Regions from separate parts of the Acetobacter zythi genome, predicted to be linked through region 1. Evidence: predicted binding sites of a transcription regulator. Region 1 holds the regulator's gene; each other region holds the start of a gene.
What was found. Region 1 encodes LexA, which represses DNA repair genes until DNA is damaged. Its sites were predicted from a motif close to TGTTCTANNTANGTTC; they were not measured.
Positions count from the first base shown of each region.

Region 1 (4,723 bases):
GAGCAGGACGCATGGAAACGCCGCGTTAACGGCCTGCGTGAAAATACACTGGATACGGATATTCTGGACGAACGCGCCCGCGCCATGCTGAACATGGCCAACCGGAATGATCTGGTTATTCCTTACGACCGGCGCGATCCTCTTTTTTAACCCCTACACACCTGCAATCTCTGCAACGCTGGAATTATTTTTCAGTGGAACGGCATAAAAAAAACGGCGCTCGAAAGCGCCGTTTTTTTATAACAAACCGATCTGGCCAGAATTACTTAATTTTGGCTTCACGGAATACGACGTGCTTGCGTGCAACCGGGTCGTACTTCTTCAGTTCCATTTTGCCCGTATGAGCGCGGGCATTTTTCTTGGTCACATAGAAGTAACCGGTGTCAGCCGTCGAGACGAGACGGATCTTGATGACGTTGGTCTTGGCCATGACTTCCTCAGCAGAACATATTTACAGAGCCGGTCCATACGGCTCCGGCGGTGTTCAAGTTGCGGCAAAATGCGCATACAAAGGCAAAAGGTCAAGCTTTCTTACATCAATATGGCGCCACCAACGCCAAAAGGAGACGAATTCATGCTGGATGTGGCAACCGCGCGGGCCAGAATTCTGGAAAACCTGCCACCCTGCGGGCAGGAAACCATTGCCCTGAGCGCCGCATGTGGCCGCATTCTGGCACAGGACGTGCATGCACGCAGGGCCAACCCTCCCGTTAGTGTTTCCGCCATGGATGGCTACGCCGTAAGGGCGGCAGACGCCCTACAGGGCGCTGTATTGCGCATTATAGACGAGGCCCCCGCAGGCAGGCCCTCTGCCCACACCGTGGCGGAAGGGGAATGTATCCGCCTTTTTACGGGCAGTCAGGTCCCTGCCGGGGCGGACAGCATTGTTATTCAGGAAAACACCCAACTTGCGGGCCAGCAAGTCACACTGACCCGCGCGGCCACCAAAGGGCAGAATATTCGCACACAGGGGCAGGACTTTGCCCAAGGAGCCGTGCTGCTGCGTGCAGGCACCAGACTCGGACCGCGGGATATCGGGCTGGCGGCCGCAGGCGGGCTGGTCTGGCTGCCGGTCTTCCGCCGCCCCCGTGTGGGCATTCTGGCCACGGGGGATGAAATTCTGCTCCCCGGAGACACAGCCCCCCCCGATGGTATTTTTAATTCCGCGTCCTTCATGCTCGCAGCCCTGCTGGGGCAGGAAGGGGCAGATGCCATTGTGCTACCCGTTGCGCGTGATAACGCAACATCGCTCTCCAACGCATTTGCCAACACCCATGATCTGGACATGCTGGTCACCATTGGGGGCGCCAGTGTTGGAACCTATGATCTGGTCCGCCCTACGCTGGAAAAAGCGGGGCTTGTCCAGAATTTCTGGAAAATAGCCATGCGTCCGGGCAAGCCGCTCATGTTCGGCACACTCAATGGCATGCCTGTGCTTGGGCTGCCCGGCAACCCGGTTGCAGCACTGGTCTGTAGCATGGTGTTTGTGCTCCCTGCCCTGCACAAGCTCATGGGCCGCACCGTGGCGGACACACTGGATACGCAACCCGCCCTGCTTGGCGCGGATGTGGGAGAAAATGACCAGAGGCAGGATTTTTTGCGTGCAACACTGCACACCGGCCCCGATGGCCAGCTTGTGGCCACGCCTTTTGGGCAACAGGGGTCTGCGCAACTGAACATTCTGTCCCAAAGTCAGGCGTTGATCATACGCCCCCCCCATGCCAACGCCCAAAAAGCAGGAACCCCCTGCCTGATTATGCGCCTGCCCTGAATTAGATATTGACAAAAACAAGAACTTACATAGAACAAATCATGAGATTGATATTCCATTTTGAACAGACAGGCCGAGGTGCGACATGCTGACCCGAAAACAGCACAAGCTTCTTCTTTTTATTGATTCGCACCTCAAACAGACCGGCTTTTCCCCTTCCTTTGACGAAATGCGTGAGGCCATGGGCCTGCGTTCCAAGTCCGGTATCCACCGCCTGATCTCCGGGCTGGAGGAACGGGGGTTTCTGCGCCGCCACCACCACCGCGCCCGTGCGCTGGAGGTCATTCAACTCCCCGAAATGGAGGAGGAACTGCCCACCAACGTTATTCGTGGCAGCTTCTCACGGCAAAAGCCGGACCCCATTAAAATTCCACTTTATGGTCGTATAGCCGCGGGCTTACCGATCGAAGCCATGGCGGATACGTCCAACACGCTTTCCATCCCCGCAGACATGCTGGGCAGTGGGGACTATTACGCGCTTGAAGTGGCCGGAGATTCCATGATCGAAGCCGGTATTCTGGACGGCGATCAGGTCATTATCAAAAAATCGGATCAGGCGGAAAACGGGCAGATTGTTGTCGCTCTGATTGACGGGCAGGAAGTCACGCTCAAACGCCTGCGCCGCAAAGGCAACATGATTGCGCTGGAACCCGCCAATGCCCGATACGAAACCCGCATTGTTCCCGCCGAGCGCCTGCATATTCAGGGCCATCTGGCGGGGTTAATCCGGCATTACTAAACCCGGCTAACCCGTTTTACGCATGCGCGCAGGCTTCTGCCCGCTCCACGGTATGTTCAGGGGCCTGAACATACCTCCTCCCATGTGGGGAACGTGGCCGCCTGATGGGCCACAACATCTGGGGTAATCTGGGCCAGATGCCCCACTTCCGCCAGAATACGCACCTTACCCAACCGGGCGATGGTGCGGCTATTGGCCGGATTATGCGGCCCATTCAGCACAACACCGGCAACAGCCACGCCACGGCTGCGCATAGCCTGCAAGCTGAGCAATGTGTGGTTGAGTGTACCCAGCCCACTGCGGGCTACCAGAACCACAGGCAGCCCCCATAACACGGCCAGATCCAGCATCATCACGCCATCCGTTGCGGGGACCATCAAACCACCGGCCCCTTCCACCACCAGCACTCTGCCTGCCTCCACTTCGGGCAATGCCAGATGTGTGGGGTCTATACAAACCCCCTCCGCCTCGGCCGCCGCCTGAGGGGAAAGGGATGCCTGAAACGCCCCGGCTGGTGGAAAACACACAGGCCCACCCGCTAAGGACGCAACTGTACTGGTATCCCCTGCCTCGTCCGCCAGCCCACTTTGCAGGGGCTTCCAGTAGGCAGCCTGCCACCGTTTGACCAGACAGGCCGAAACAAGGGTTTTGCCCACCCCTGTATCCGTGCCCGTTACAAACACACCCGCCACCGGGGGCTTACGGAAACAACCGTAAGCCAGCTCCCACGTAACCGCAGCCCCGGACTGATCCAGCCGATGGGCAACCCGCCGGAGCGAACCCGCCCCCATTGGCTTATTCCCCACAGGAGCAACAGATGCCCCCGTAGCCCTGAGGTGCCTGACAAAATCCAGCCCGGAGGCAAAAGCCTGCACACAGCTTTTGTGCTCCCACAGACCGGAATACAGCCACGGCGCCCAGTTCTGTATGTGCGCCTCATCGGGATAACGGGGGGTGGAGGGGGGCACATCTTCACGCGCACAGGCGGCTTTCCACTCCGCAAATGTACCATCCAGCAAGGTGGATACTGCCAGCACACCACCGGGGGTCAGAAGCTTGCCAAGACGAGCCAACGCCTGCTCTGGCTGCGCGACCCACTGCATGACCAGATTGCCACAGACCACATCGAACGGCCCTTCCTCCGTGGGGTTGGCGGCATCCATCAGTTTGAACACGGTGGAGGGGGAGCCGTGGCGTCGGGCGCGCTCAAGCATTTGTGGTGCAAAATCGGTCGCCACAATCTGTGCATCGGGCCAGAGGTGGACCAACTGTTCGGTCAGCAGGCCGGTGCCACACCCTATTTCCAAAATCCGGGCGGGCTTTCTGCCGTCCAGACTACGGGCTAATCGGGTGGCCAGTTCTCTGGCGGCAAGGCGCTGCACCGTAGCAGCACTGTCATACCCTGCGGCCCGGTCAAAGCTGCTGCGTATCTGCTCCTTGTGGTGCGGTGCTGTCATTTTACGTTCTGTTCCATCGTCCTTCGCGCAGCCCGCAGGAACGCCACACAGGCCTGCACATTGGTTTGTGGCAGAAGGTGCCCACCATCCACCCACTGCACGGCGGCAGCCTCCACAAAACTGTCTGTAGTCATGGCATCTGACACAACCGGGTCCTGCCGTGCAGCCAGAATACCATATTGACTGGCTTTGGCAGCCAGTACGGGCCGAACATCTCCGTTTATAAGCAGATCAAGCCCCATGCCCAGATTGGAGGCATTGGGAACCCCCGGCACACCCTGCATGCCGCACTGGCTGCAAAAATCCGCCAGAACTTTTTCCGGATTACCAGAGAGTCCCCTCAGCATACGCTGCAAAACCCTGACTGGAACACCAGAGGGAAAACTCCCACAGGCAGCAAACACCGCAAACGCGTTAATGCCCACAAGCCGGTCCTGAGCAGACAGAGCCATGTGCTGCGCCAGCCACAAAAAGCCCAGGGAATGCCCAATACCGAGCACCGCCCTGCCCGGCACCTGCACAGCCTGCAAACGCTGAACCGCCAATGCGGCCGATGCCGCGGTGCCCTGTTCCAGAAAACCCAGATCCAGCATGCACCCGTCCGTCCAGCCCAGCGCGTCCACCACAGGTGCCCAAAAGCGTGGACCAAACCCCCAACCATGCACAAATACGGGCTGAACCGGCATCATGCTTCCAATGCCCCAACCCCCTGTGTGGTCGCGCTGACAATGGCCTGAGCCAAAGCCTCCATTTGTT
Region 1 covers NZ_CAWUEO010000001.1:247,909-252,631, forward strand. Annotated here, with positions in the region: gene AABE20_RS01300 (FtsB family cell division protein) at 1-150, shown strand, start outside; gene rpmG (50S ribosomal protein L33) at 263-430, opposite strand; gene AABE20_RS01310 (molybdopterin molybdotransferase MoeA) at 500-1,771, shown strand; gene lexA (transcriptional repressor LexA) at 1,857-2,510, shown strand; gene bioD (dethiobiotin synthase) at 2,567-3,967, opposite strand; gene AABE20_RS01325 (alpha/beta fold hydrolase) at 3,964-4,656, opposite strand; gene AABE20_RS01330 (aminotransferase class I/II-fold pyridoxal phosphate-dependent enzyme) at 4,653-4,723, opposite strand, start outside.

Region 2 (4,723 bases), on a different contig from region 1:
CCCATAATCCTGCCCCTTGGCCACGGCGCGGAAGTAGGACGCCCCCAAAAATACGCAGAACTCTTCCATAACACCCGGCGTGTTAATGGCCGTCCGCAACCGCACTCCGGCAAAACCCAGATCGTCCGTAACCCGCAAGGCCGGGTCGGAATAGGTGAACAGGTCGGGGGAATAAGGCACAACTCCAGCCTGCCCGTCCCTGACCTCGTAAATTTCTATGCGCGGGCGATAGAGAAAACCACGGGGGAAAAACTCCACGTCGAACGCCAGATTATCCCCCGTCCACAAGGCGCGGTCGGGCCGGTAGGCAATCCCGCGATACTGGTCAAACGTCAGGTTATCCAGCGCTTTGGGCAGGCTCTGCCCCGGTGGATGATACTCCGCATTTGCCAGCCTGCGGGCAATCTGGATTACGGTGCTGTCATCAAACTTGCCGGTGGCCCCACTCAGCCCTTCCGCACGCGCCTTGCGGGCGACTCCACCAACGAGCGATGCCAAAGTCACGCCCGCCCCGGCCCGAATGACCCCTCGTCGCTGTACGTTTGATGACACTTTAATCTCCCGCTTGTTGCCTGCTCATAATCTGGCGCAATTGTACCTGCGCCATGCAATTTGTCACTCAGATAAGGTTTTTTGGAGGCATTCCGCCACCGGCGCGAGCAGAGCCTCCATCTGGCTGAGACCCGAACGGGTTGCCTGCGCCGCATCGCTCTCGATCTGGCGGTAAAGGGCCAGAACGGTTTTGCCTGTTTCGGTCAGGAACGCGCCTCCCCCACCACCGGGTCTGGTCATGACCAGTGGTTCCACAAAAAGCTGGTTCAGGTTGTCCACCAAAAGCCATGTGCGCCTGTAGGACATGCCCATGGCGCGCCCGGCGGCAGAAATGGAGCCTGTTTCGGCCAACTGCTCCAGCAGGCGGACCTTGCCGTGCCCCAATGCGGCACGTCCATCGGCATCAACCCGCAATGTCAGTCTCAGTCGCCCTGTCATGATCTCTGCTTTTCAGTCATAAGTGGCTCCGTGCAACACCACGCATAAACAGCGGAACCTTGGTATGAACACTTTGCGCGCAGATACCACCTGGCGTTTGATGGCGCCAGATGATCTTGGTCACGTTACAGCACTGGCCGCCAGTGTGCACCCTGACTACCCCGAAGATACAGATATTTTTGCCGAACGCCTGCGCCTTGCCCCCGCAGGCTGCCTGAGCCTGTTCCTGGATGGGCAGCTTGGTGGCTATCTGATCAGCCATCCGTGGCGGGGATTGCTCTCCCCTCCGCTCAATACCTTACTGGGTTCTTTGCCCACACCGGCTGACCGCTGGTATATTCATGATCTGGTGGTTGCCCCGCAAGGGCGCGGCAGGGGGTACGCCCAAATGGCTATTACCCGTGCACAAGAGGCCGCCCGCATGGCCGGGCTGGGTGTGCTCACCCTGACCTCCACCCGCCATGCCCTGCAATTCTGGGCGCGGCAGGGATTTACGCCAGAGGCGATCAGCGCGGAAGAGCAGGCCATTCTGGCCTCTTACGACCCGCAGGCCAGCCTGCTCTCCCGCGCTGTTGGGTAGTTAGTCCTCGCCCTCGGCATCATGCTCGGGGGCGACCATCATGGCTTCAGCCACAACGCCTGCGTGTTCACGCACCTTGCGTTCAATATCAGCCGCCATTTCGGGGTGGTCACGCAGGAACTGCTTGGCGTTCTCACGCCCCTGACCAATACGCTGGCTATCGTAGGAGAACCACGCACCGGATTTTTCCACCACAGCGGCCTTGACACCAAGGTCGATCAGCTCGCCCACTTTGCTAATGCCCTCGCCGTACATGATGTCAAACTCGACCTGCCGGAACGGTGGGGCCATTTTGTTTTTGACCACCTTGACCCGCGTCTGGTTGCCCGTGACTTCGTCCTTGTCCTTGATCGAGCCAATCCGACGGATGTCCAGACGGACAGACGAATAGAACTTGAGCGCGTTGCCGCCCGTTGTGGTTTCGGGGTTGCCGAACATCACGCCAATTTTGAGCCGGATCTGGTTCAAAAAGATCATCAGCGTGTTCGAGCGTGCAACCGTGCCGGTCAGCTTACGCAGCGCCTGGCTCATAAGCCGGGCATGCAGGCCTACGTGGCTGTCGCCCATATCGCCTTCAAGTTCGGCACGGGGCACAAGGGCTGCCACACTATCCACCACCAGCACATCAATCGCACCGGAGCGGACCAGAGTATCGGCAATTTCGAGCGCTTGTTCGCCTGCATCGGGCTGGCTGATCAGCAGGTTATCAACGTCCACACCCAGCTTTTTGGCGTAGCCGGGGTCCAGCGCGTGTTCGGCGTCAATAAACGCACATGTGCCGCCCCGTTTTTGGGCTTCCGCAATGGCATGCAGGGCCAGAGTGGTTTTGCCCGAGCTTTCCGGCCCATAAATTTCCACCACACGACCGCGTGGCAGGCCACCAATGCCCAGAGCAATATCCAGCCCAAGCGAGCCGGTGGAGATGACATCTGACTGTTCCTTGGGCCGCTGGCCCAGCCGCATGACGGACCCTTTGCCAAAAGCCCGCTCAATCTGCCCAAGAGCGCCTTCCAGCGCCTTTGCCTTATCCATTCTCTACCATTCCCTCAGCATATGAGCCGAACACCCGACCAGAACCCCGTGCGGCCCCGGGCCTGAAACCTGTTCGTTCAGGTATTAGAATCCCTGCCACAAACACATTTGCTCCGCAACGCACAGCCACGAAAGCCCGGTTTTGACACAAGTCCCGTTAAGAATTTGGACCCGTTTTGTTCCATTATAGAACAAAACAAAAACATAGCAAGGGTGGCGCCGGATTCCGGCGAACCACCCCATAGGGCTGATAACCCCGCAGTTAATGGGCGACCGGCGCACTCCCCACGGCCAGACCGGACCCTCTGGGGTCTGTCCAGCCAAAGCACCGGCCTGTTCCAGAGGCAAGCCCACCCGGACAAGAGACAAAATTGGCGCGGCCATTACCGTTGGTCACCTGCGGGCGTACACCGGCAACCGCGGCCTGTAGAGCAATAGCGGCCGTGTCCGCCGCCACATTCTGCCCCGATGCCGCTGCTGCTGCACGGAACTCCCCACCCTGGCGCACAATACCGGCTGCCAGCAATGGCTGCGGCCTTTGCACGGGCGATGCCCCCAGCACAATGCCGGTCGAACCCGCAATGCGGCCCGTGCCAAACAGGTTGTTCATGCTCAGCGCACAGGCCACGGTCTGCCCCTGCCGGTCGGTTACCACAAACGATGTGGAGGCAGGCAGGGCAGGCAACGCACCGCCAGAGGACAGGCTGCCAGAGTTAAGGAGTGCTTGTGCATCGGCCACGCTCACGCTGCTGCCTTTGCCGCTCTGGCGGGCACGCCATGCCGCCACAACACGCTCCCCACCATGACCGCCAGCCAGATACGCGGCAGCCATGCCAAGCCCACCATCGGCCGGGGGTGGCAGAAAGCTGATATCCAACCCACGAGCATGTACCGTAAGGGGCGGTTCCGCCACGGGCACATCCCCACGCAGGTCGGAGGAGGACAGGCCACCACCTGCTGCCTGAGCGCCCTCAATAAACGTCTGGGACAAAGCCCCTGTGTACAGGTCCCCCACCCCAGCAATACGCATGCGTTCGAGCGCGCCAGCCAGACGGGTCTGTACGAGTATGTCGTCCGCCGCAAGAACATGCCCGCTGTCATTACCAAAGACCGCACGCACTTTATCGTCCGCCAAAAGCGAGGACTGAACCGCCGCCATATCCGCAGCAAGTAGCCCCCCCACGGGCACCCCGTGCGAGGCAAGGTTCCGTGCGGGCACAATAAGGTCTGCAAAATCCACGCTGCCATAGCGCATCTGCATCAGAAAAAGGCCACGTGCCAGCATGGGTACGGATGCGGGCCTGTCTGCCTTTGCATCGGCCTGACTGGCACCTTGGGGCACAAACACAAATGCCTGTCCGGTGGACTCGCCCGGACGCCATGCAAGGCAGGCTCCACCCCCACCCAGAGAAGCGCGTGATGGCAGAGAGACCGAAAGCGCCAGCCCCAGTGCCGCCGCCGCATCGGCCGCATTACCTCCTTTGGCCAGAATATCGCGCGCGATCAGGGCCGCACGTGGCTCATCCGCCGCCACTTCCCCCACAAACCCGCTCACTACGGGCTGGCTCACATGCTGGTCTGGCCCCCCGCAGGCGGCCAGTGTGCTGGTCAGGGCAAGAGCAAGCGCTGCCGCGCGGGCACGACCGGACAAACCGGTGCGGGACAGGACAGAACGGTGTTTGTTGAATCGGGCAGCCACGCCTAGCTCTCTCCACTTCTGGGCCCGTCCGGCGGGCAGACGTTTTTTCTATAATAATCTCATAGCTGGATTACCCTGCTTTCCCGCTGTCAGCAACAGACTTGCGTGGCATCATGCCCACAGAACACTATTGTATTCCCTTGCCCCAAGGGGTGTGCGCGCCGTAGCGTCCTGTTTTACGGATAAGGACACCATGCAGAAACTGATCTCATCCCTCTTTCGTCTGACAGCCTCAGGCGCTCTGGCAATCCTGTTTGCGTTTGGTGGGCAAACCGCCGCGCAGGCTGCAACCGATGGCAGCTTTACCCCCGCCCAGCGGGCCGAAATTGTCTCGATCGTCCGCAACGCACTCAAAACCGACCCCACAATCCTGACCGATGCCGTTGCCGCCATGCAGAGCAAGGCATCGGAACAAAAGGCAA
Region 2 covers NZ_CAWUEO010000034.1:169,047-173,769, reverse strand. Annotated here, with positions in the region: gene AABE20_RS11105 (OpgD/OpgG family glucan biosynthesis protein) at 1-552, opposite strand, end outside; gene AABE20_RS11100 (winged helix-turn-helix domain-containing protein) at 616-990, opposite strand; gene AABE20_RS11095 (GNAT family N-acetyltransferase) at 1,055-1,570, shown strand; gene recA (recombinase RecA) at 1,571-2,602, opposite strand; gene AABE20_RS11085 (gamma-glutamyltransferase) at 2,865-4,301, opposite strand; gene AABE20_RS11080 (DsbA family protein) at 4,495-4,723, shown strand, end outside.
Region 2: recA (recombinase RecA) is a predicted target of LexA. The motif match lies at 2,792-2,807, and genes of this name have one in related genera.

Region 3 (4,723 bases), on a different contig from region 1:
TCTATTCGAAGGTGCTGCTAGCTATACTGGTTTAAAACATTTTCAATTTTCTGCCGGGGTGTTTAATCCAAGTTTTGGACTGTCATCAATGCAGCCCAGAGGTGATAGCATTTTTCCTGAACGGGCAAGCGTTGCAACAATTACCCGTGGGCTTGCCGCCGGTGCAAATCGTCAGGCGGTGCAAGCGTTATTTTATGGAAATTACTATCATTTAGCTATTTCTGGAACGGCGGGGACAGCTGGTCCGGGAAAAGACGGCAATCAAAGAGCAATTGTTTTTAGATCTGTCATTCTACCGATACATACCCAATCATTTCTTATGCATATAGGCATATCAGGCGAGTGGGTTTTTCAGCCGTCTCATAAAAGTTCTATGGCAGGTGGTGTATCATTTTCAGATACACCTGAAAATGGTGATGGATTAAACGATAAATATATAAAGACAGGTAATATTCCAGCAAAAAATGCTGGTGCCTTCGGTTTAGAAGGGGCTGCTGCATGGAAGAAACTATTGCTAACCAGTGAATACTACAACTTAATTGTTAATACAAAGCCAAACTCTAGAATAAACCGTCAAAATTTTTATGGATGGTATATTACTGCGGCATACACATTGGTTGGAAAACCGCGGGCATGGAAATCCACATCTGCAAGTTTCGCTTCTCCATCATGTGATCAGAAAATCTCAACTTTTTGTCATGGCACGGGAGTCATTGAACTGGCTACAAGGTTTTCTCAAATGGATTTAGAAAGCAGTGACGTATCTGGAGGAAGACAAAATATATGGAGTGCAAATATAAACTGGTATCCATTAGATATTATACGAGTTTCTTTGGATTACTCTCACACAAAATATTACGAGAAAGGGAATTATAAAGATTTTGATAGTATTTTATCAATGTTCCAAGTATATTTTTAATTGAAAACTATATTTATAATTAATAGCAATTTACTTCCATAATTTCTTTCAGCCTTGTCGTGTAACGAGCTGAAAGCATGGCCTGTCGTGGCTTCCAGTCCCGTTTGATCCCTGCCGAGAGTGGAAAGAGTGTGCCGCTACCAAACTTCTGGTTGATCCCGTCCATGGCGGCCAGCAGGGTCTCGTGATCTGGTTTTGCGCTAGCCATGCTGAACAGGGTACTTTGCTGTCCGTGTGGCGCCAGATCATTCAGCATGACGCCAGCTTTGGCGTAGCAGTACCCTTTGAGCCATATCTGTTTCAACAGGCGGGAAGCGTGTCGGCAAATGGTAAAGGTGTCGTTGGTCGGCTCGCAACTGATGCTGAACTGGTTCGCATACCAGCCATCATCCCGCCTGTGCCGGTTGGTCTGGATGAATACGGCGATATGGGCCGCATCCAACTTCTCCGCTCTGAGCTTCTCCGCCGCTCTGCTGGCGAAGCCGGTTATGGCTTCATGCATTTCGTCATAGGCCGTAATGGGGCGACCAAAAGACCGGGTGCAGGCCATGCCTTTTCGAGCCTCTGCCATTTCCGCTATCTGGAGGCAGCTTTCCCCCTGTAATTCAGCCTGGAGCCGCAAACCTGTAATGGCCATGATCTTGCGGATCTGCGCAGGTTTGGCCTCTACAAACTGCTCTATCGTGCGGATACCCGCATAATGCAGCTTCGGGAGCAGTCTTCGGCCCACGCCCCAGACCTCTCCCACGGAGACGTTGCGGTAAAATCTCTGGCGCATTTGTGGGTCTGTCAGGTCGCACAGCCCTTCCAGCTCCGGCCTGTCCTTGGCCAGTCCGTTAGCCAGCTTGGCAATGGTTTTGGTTGGCCCCCAGCCTACGCAGGTTGGTACCTTGGTAATCTGCTGAACAGCCTGGCGCATAGCCCCACAATGGGCATGTAAGGCGTTTGAGAAGCCGGACAAATCAAGGAACATCTCATCAATGGAATACGGTTCTACCCTTGGGCTGTAATCCAGCAGAACCTGATAGACCCTACGGCTCATATCCGCATAAAGCGGGTAGTTGCTGGAGAACCAGCGCACGTCCGACAGCTTCCGCTCATTGCGGACCAGATGCCATGCCTCTCCCATTTTGATGCCGAGCTGCTTGGCTTCTGCCGTGCGGGCAATGGCGCAGCCATCATTATTGGACAGGACGACAACCGGGCGATGCTTCAATTCCGGGTCAAAGGCCCGCTGACAGGAGCAGTAGAAGCTGTTGCAGTCGATCAGGCCGTACAGCATCAGGCTTTCTCGCGTACCACGCTGGCAACATTGGCCCAGATTTCCACATCCCGTGCAGGATCAACCTCAAGTGGTGGATGCGTGTTGTCTCCCGACACAAGCCACCACGCCTTGCCCCGCTTCTGCAATTCCGCCAGCAGAACACGCCCTGCTGCCCAGGCAATGACCAGTTGGCCTGCCTGTGGGGAGCCTGCTGTATCAGCTATCAGAATATCCCCATCCAGAATGCCCCGTGCGGCAAAGGTCGCCCCGCGCACACGCACCGGGTAACGGCTGGGATTCGCTAAATCCAGAGTCTGGGAAAGGTCAATCGGCCCCTCAACAGAATCGGATGCCGGGCTGGCAAAGCCGGTCGTGCGGTCTCCCGCATAGCGTGCATTCATCTACTTTCTCCCTAACTGAGAACATAAAGAGAACATGGTATGCAAAGTCAATCAAAAAGGTGCACGGATTTTGCACGGATTGATGTGGTTTAATATGGGTCGAAATGGTCCAATATGGACCGATATAAACCGATAGCACGCTTATTATTTTGTGGATTGTTTTCTGTAACCCGCAGAAAACTAGGGCAAACCGTGGTGGGTGCGACAGGGATTGAACCTGTGACCCCCGCCGTGTGAAGGCGATGCTCTACCGCTGAGCTACGCACCCGGTTTGTGAGCGCTTGATACATCCATCACGAATGTTTTGGCAAGAGGTGATTTGCTATTAAAGTTAAAAAAATCAGATATTTTGCTACCGGACGTTAACTGCCGGAATGAATTAAGGAGAGGGTATGCTCTTTCAGGAGCAGGAAAAGCGCAATTTTGTGACAAACCGGCGGCTGGGCAGTTCCCTTGCTATGATCGCGGGAGCCGTAAATGTCGCAGGATTTATGGATTTTGGTTATTACTGCGCCAATATGACCGGCAATGCCTCTGCCATGGCCCTTAACCTGCAAAATGGTCAATTGCTGGAGGGGGGCCGTGCAATGGAGTTGGCCGGTAGTTTTGTGCTTGGAGCTATTGTCTGCACATTTCTGGTCAACTGGGGGCGCAGTCGGCACTGGCATGCAGCTTATGCCTTTAGTATTTTACTCGAAGCGGCCCTGCTGGCTCTATTAGGGGCTGCTCATGCCTTCACGTTGCTGGGCGCACATAGCTTTCTTCCCGCTTTAACGCTCTGCTTTCTCATGGGGCTGCAAAACGCAACAGTCACCCGTATCTCAGGCTCAGTTGTGCGGACAACGCATATTACCGGTATGCTGACTGACCTTGGAATGGAAATTGCCGACTGGCTTGGGGCATGGCGACACAACCTGAGTGCTGAACATCTGGATACGATCCGTCAGCGGCTCCGGTTACATTTGCAGATCATCTGCTGTTTTGTTGGAGGCGGTGTGGCCGGGGCGTTTATATACCACGCATGGCCTGTAAGTTTTTTGTTTATTATAGCGGCTCTGCTGGCCTCATGCGCCCTACCCGGCATTGTTACAAACGCGCTCTCGGGTAGGCCCGGAAGAGCCGGGTAAATTCTGTTCGCCGGATTGGCAACCGCACCCGGTGCTAGCCCGGCGAACAGAATCCTTGTGTTTTATGCGAGCACTTCCGGGTTCAGGCGGTAGCCACCACCCTCGGTGACCAGAAGGGAGGCATGAGCAGGGTCTGGCTCAATTTTCTGGCGCAGGCGGTAAATATGGGTTTCCAGCGTATGGGTGGTCACCGCTGCGTTGTAGCCCCAGACTTCATTCAGTAGAACCTGCCGTGGCACAGGGCGGGTGCCCGCACGGTACAGAAACTTCAGAATGGCTGTTTCTTTTTCAGTCAGGCGGATACGACGGTTTTTAACCGGTTCCAGCAGCAGCTTGGCGGACGGACGGAATGTATATGGTCCGATTGAGAATACGGCGTCTTCGCTGTTTTCGAACAACCGCAACTGCGCGCGCAACCGGGCCAGAAGCTCGGCAATACGGAACGGCTTTGCCACGTAATCATTGGCGCCAGCATCCAGACCGCGCACAATATCGGCTTCATCATCCGAGCCTGTCAGCATGATCACGGGCATGCGCAGGCCTTCCTTGCGCAGTTCCGCACAAAAATCCCGACCATCGCCATCTGGTAATGACACATCAAGCAAGATGGCATCACACCGGGCGTCCGGGCCTTTCATTTTTTCACGTGCTTCGGCAAGTGTGGCGGCTTCCAGAACCAGAAACTCACCATCAACCTGCAACTGTTCCGTTAAAGCGCGGCGGATGACCTGATCGTCGTCAACAACCAAAATGGGGCGTGCACCCGTCATGTGGTTCCATCTCCTTGTGTCAGCCCTCTATAAAGTGGCTGCCTGACCTATTCTTTTGCTATCGTGCCACGAATCTTCACACAACGTAAGAACTGACATGATACGTGAGCCGCATGGCAGGCCATGAACAGAGGCAAGATATGGAGACGATAATACACGTGTGGCCCACGCCTGACAGCCGTAGCCACGCAAAACTGCATTGCGGGCACACAACAATGGCAGCAGTCATTGGCAAAAATGGC
Region 3 covers NZ_CAWUEO010000047.1:1,546-6,268, forward strand. Annotated here, with positions in the region: gene AABE20_RS13310 (OprO/OprP family phosphate-selective porin) at 1-919, shown strand, start outside; gene AABE20_RS13315 (Y-family DNA polymerase) at 939-2,201, opposite strand; gene AABE20_RS13320 (LexA family protein) at 2,201-2,584, opposite strand; tRNA gene AABE20_RS13325 (tRNA-Val) at 2,778-2,852, opposite strand; gene AABE20_RS13330 (YoaK family protein) at 2,977-3,711, shown strand; gene AABE20_RS13335 (response regulator transcription factor) at 3,774-4,481, opposite strand; gene AABE20_RS13340 (L,D-transpeptidase family protein) at 4,622-4,723, shown strand, end outside.
Region 3: AABE20_RS13320 (LexA family protein) is a predicted target of LexA. The motif match lies at 2,604-2,619, and genes of this name have one in related genera.

Region 4 (4,723 bases), 390 kb from region 1:
CTATAATATGTTCAAGATGATATAATGAAAAATATGCTTGTTTTGTATTTATGTATTCTTGGGACTGTATTCTTATAACGGAAAGTAATGATTTAATTGACTATCGTTTCTTTTCCGTTCTTGACTGAAAAACAGCCTTAATATGCCGGAACCGAAATAATATACACGGAAATCAATTCCGCCCCTGTAGGCGCATCTGGTCGATATATTTTACCAGATACATCAGTCACAGCCGCCTCCTCCGCTGAATTGCGGACAAAACGCACGACAAACCCCACATCGCGGCCAAAAATACAGGGCACGACCTGAGAGCGGAGTTATTTTATTGGGGGAGGAAAAGCGTATGGAGCGGATGAGGGGAATCGAACCCCCGTATGCAGCTTGGGAAGCTGCCGTTCTACCATTGAACTACATCCGCATAACGCGTGGGCGGCTTATAGCGCGCTCCAACCCGGCTTGCAATGCCATACAAACATGGGCGGGTATTATTCCGCCTCTACATCGGGGCCAATCAGGTCGGAAATATGGCCTAACTCACGCAGGCTCATACCTTCTGGCGGGCGCGAACGCGCACTGCCGCGTGCTATGCGGCGGGGGAGCACGGCCTGCGTAAAGCCCAGTTTGGCGGCTTCCTTCAGCCGGGCATCCGCCTGCGCAACCTGCCTGACCTCGCCCGACAACCCGACTTCCCCAAAATACACTTCGCCGGGGCTGGTGGGCACACCACTCGCGGCGGAAACCAGAGCGGCGGCTACGGCCAGATCGGCTGCGGGTTCGACCACTCTTAGCCCCCCCGCCACATTCAGGTAAACATCCATGCCCGACAGCTTAAGCCCGCACCGTGTTTCCAGCACGGCCAGCAACATGGCCAGACGCCCGGTATCCCACCCCACCACGGCGCGGCGGGGTGCGCCATCCCCTCCTTTGGGGGAGAGCAGGACCTGCACTTCCAGCAGCACAGGCCGCGTGCCTTCCAGCCCAGCAAACACGGCGGAACCGGCTATGTTGCCCCGCCGCTCGGCCAAAAACAGCGCGGAGGGGTTACTCACTTCCTCCAACCCGCGGTCGGTCATGGCGAACACACCAATTTCGTCCGTAGCACCGTAGCGGTTTTTGGCGGCGCGCAGAATGCGGAACTGGTGGCCCCGATCCCCTTCAAAATACATGACCGCATCAACCATGTGCTCCAGCACACGCGGGCCAGCCAAAGCGCCCTCCTTGGTCACATGCCCGACCAGAATAAGGCTGAACCCGCGCCGCTTGGCCGCCCTGATCAGCTCAAACGCACAGGCCCGCACCTGCGAAACCGTGCCGGGCGCGCTATCCACTGTTTCCAGCCACATGGTCTGGATGGAATCGATCACCACAACTTTAACATCTGGCTCCGCCTCCAGCGTTGCCACAATGTCCGCCACGTTAATGGACGCCGCCAGATCAAGGCTGGTTTGCGCCACACCAAGGCGAATGGCACGCAGGCGGATCTGGTCCACCGCCTCTTCGCCCGAAATGTAAAGAACCCGCTCCCCATTGCCCGCCAGACGGCTTGCCGCCTGCAACAGCAGGGTGGATTTGCCAATACCGGGGTCCCCCCCGACCAGCACAACGGAGGCCGGAACCAGCCCCCCACCCAGCACCCGATCCAGCTCGGCAATGCCCGTGCCGGTACGTGGGGGCAACTCAACCTTGCCGCCCAGCCCATGCAACTGCACACGCCGCCCCTTGCCCGCACGGGCTGTGGCCGAAGACGCAGCCAGTGGCTCTACCGCCATTTCCTCCAGCGTGTTCCATTCCTGGCAGGCATCGCACTGACCTGCCCATTTGGCATGGACGGCACCGCATGCCGTGCACACATACTGGCGGGACGTTTTTTTGGCCACGCGGATTCCCCTTTACCCTGCCTTGCTGGAGGCTCCATAAATGGAATAAAACAAGAACAAACTCAAGCCCCGCCCAACAATCCAGTCCACCACACGCCATGGTGCCAGGCACGACCCAGCCAACAAAACAAAAGCATGCTTTGACGAACCCGGTCCGAACGGGTTACGGCTCACACCACAGTTGACCCCGACCACACACAACAGGAACAGACAGCCCGAACTCATGGATATGGTGCTTGATCTTGTGGCCCGCATAGGCCGCGCCACACTCTCGCTTATCCGCAGTGCGGGCGCTTTGGCGCTGTTCGCTCTGGCCGGGTTGTCCAATATTGTGCGCCCACCGTTCTACGGCCGTGTGTTCATCCGCACGTTTATGGAGACAGGATTTTTCTCCCTGCCGGTTGTTGCCCTAACGGCCCTGTTCTCGGGCGGGGTTATTGCGCTGCAATCCTATACGGGTTTTGCACAGTACCATGCCCAAAGCGCCATTGCGGGCATTGTGGTGCTGGCCGTAACCCGCGAACTGGGGCCAGTACTGGCCGGGCTTATGGTCGCAGGCCGTGTGGGGGCCGCCATGGCCGCCCAGATTGGCACCATGCGCGTAACCGACCAGATTGATGCATTGAGCACCCTTTCCACCAACCCCATGAAGTATCTGGTCGCACCGCGCCTGCTGGCGGGCATTATTGCCCTGCCGCTACTGGTGCTGGTGGCCGACGTACTGGGTGTTGCGGGGGGCTTTACTGTTGCTGTGGTCAAGCTCGGGTTTTCTCCCACGGCCTATATTACGGCAACGCTGAACTCCGTTAAGGTCATGGACGTAACGGTGGGGCTGGTTAAAGCCGCTCTGTTCGGGTTCCTGATTACGCTCATGGGCTGCTATTACGGCTATAACAGCAAAGGCGGAGCCGAAGGCGTGGGGTCGGCCACCACAGCGGCCGTGGTGGTGGCGTCCATTCTTCTGCTGGCCTTTGATTACCTGATTACAGACCTGTTCTTCTCACAATGAGTGCCACCGCCATGGACCAGAGCATGACCAGTGCTCCCCCCAAAATCCGTATTCGGGACCTGCACAAATCCTTCGGGGATAAAAAGGTGCTTGATGGCATTTCGCTTGATGTGCCGCAGGGGACCTCGTTTGTCATTATTGGCGGGTCAGGCTCGGGTAAATCCGTTCTGCTGCGTTGCATTCTGGGCCTGATGACCCCGGATTCGGGCAGTATTGAAATTGATGGCGAGGACGTGCTGGCCGCATCCGCCAAACGGCGCGACCAACTCCGCAGCGAAATTGGCATGCTGTTCCAGAACGGCGCATTGTTTGACAGCCTGCCCGTATGGGAAAACGTGACCTTTGGCCTGCTTGCCCTTAACAAACTGACCCGCGCCACCGCGCGGGACAAGGCGGGCGCCATTCTGGAGCAGGTGGGGCTGGCCCCCTCCGTTGGGGACCTGTACCCCTCTGAACTGTCTGGCGGCATGCAAAAGCGCGTGGGGCTGGCCCGTGCCATTGCCGCCCAGCCCAACATTTTGTTCTTTGATGAACCCACAACCGGGCTGGACCCGATTATGGGGGCTGTCATTGACGGCCTGATTGTGGATTGCGTTAAAAAACTTGGCTCGACCGCCATTGCCATTACGCATGACATGGCCTCCGCCCAACGGATTGGGGATGAAGCCGCCATGCTCTACAAGGGCAGGCTGGTCTGGCAGGGGGCCGCCGCATCGCTCATGCACAGCGGGAATGATTACGTGGACCAGTTTACCCACGGCCGCCGCGAAGGCCCGATTACCATGGAATTAAGACGCTAACAGCCATAACCCCACTCTAATGACCTTGCCCAAGGCAGGCGGGAATGAGATAGAGACACTCATATCCATCTGTGGAGAAAGACACACAATGAAACGTGCGGTTCTGTTGCTGGCATGCGCGCTTGGGCTTTCCGACTGTGGAATGTTCCACCACCCTCCGCGCCAACTGACCAAACCCGCACAGTGGGAACCCTTGGGTTACCATGACCACCTGAACAGCAGCGGCGACTGATCACTCCCGACCTGCCCAGTGCGGCGGGCCTGCGTTTACGGGGTGACCGGGGGTAAGCCCCCCCCTGCTCGGGTAGGTCGCGCGCCGCACAGGCGGGGGCTGCTGGCGTATTCCCCCGCTCAGATGGCGGCGCTGGTGCGTTGCCCCCCAATTTTTGGGGCTTTAAGCCAGCAAAACCCCACACCCAACTCTATTGTGCATCGGTATTGCGGGTCTTCATTTACAGCACTCGGCCAAGCACAATACAGTTTTGAAAAAACGATAAACTTTTCTCATATTCCATCACCATGATATAAAACCCACAGGCTTTGCACCACGGTGGCATGCAACCTATTGTCCGCCCTGATCGTTCCAAGCTGTTATGTTCTTCTCCCACGGCGCAAGGTTGCCTGATGCTTCGTATGCCTGTCCGCGTATTGTTTTTACTCTCGTTCTGCCTCTTTTGCGCCTTTTCCCTGTCTGGTTCCGCCGGAGCGCAGAGTGCAGACCAGCCCTCAGCCGCCCTGAGCGCAGGCAATGTGCCTTCCCCCCTGATCATGAGTGCGCAGGACATTGTTTCTGACAAAACGCTTGATGAAATCGGGGCGGAAATACGCTCCATTTACACAAGCGGCGTAACGGAACAGCATGCAGGCCATAGCGCTCTGGACCTGAGCACTCTGCTCCAGCGCGCCACCGCTGTTTCCACCCGGACGGACAGGCTCATGGCGCGCATCCGTCCGTATCAGGATGTGTACCAGAATTTTGTGGACATTCTGGGCAAGCCCCCCGCCAAGGACGACCCACCCGAAGCCCCATCCCTGAC
Region 4 covers NZ_CAWUEO010000001.1:638,579-643,301, forward strand. Annotated here, with positions in the region: tRNA gene AABE20_RS03050 (tRNA-Gly) at 345-418, opposite strand; gene radA (DNA repair protein RadA) at 486-1,877, opposite strand; gene AABE20_RS03060 (MlaE family ABC transporter permease) at 2,101-2,886, shown strand; gene AABE20_RS03065 (ABC transporter ATP-binding protein) at 2,898-3,686, shown strand; gene AABE20_RS03070 (hypothetical protein) at 3,775-3,918, shown strand; gene AABE20_RS03075 (DUF3772 domain-containing protein) at 4,311-4,723, shown strand, end outside.
Region 4: radA (DNA repair protein RadA) is a predicted target of LexA. The motif match lies at 1,921-1,936, and genes of this name have one in related genera.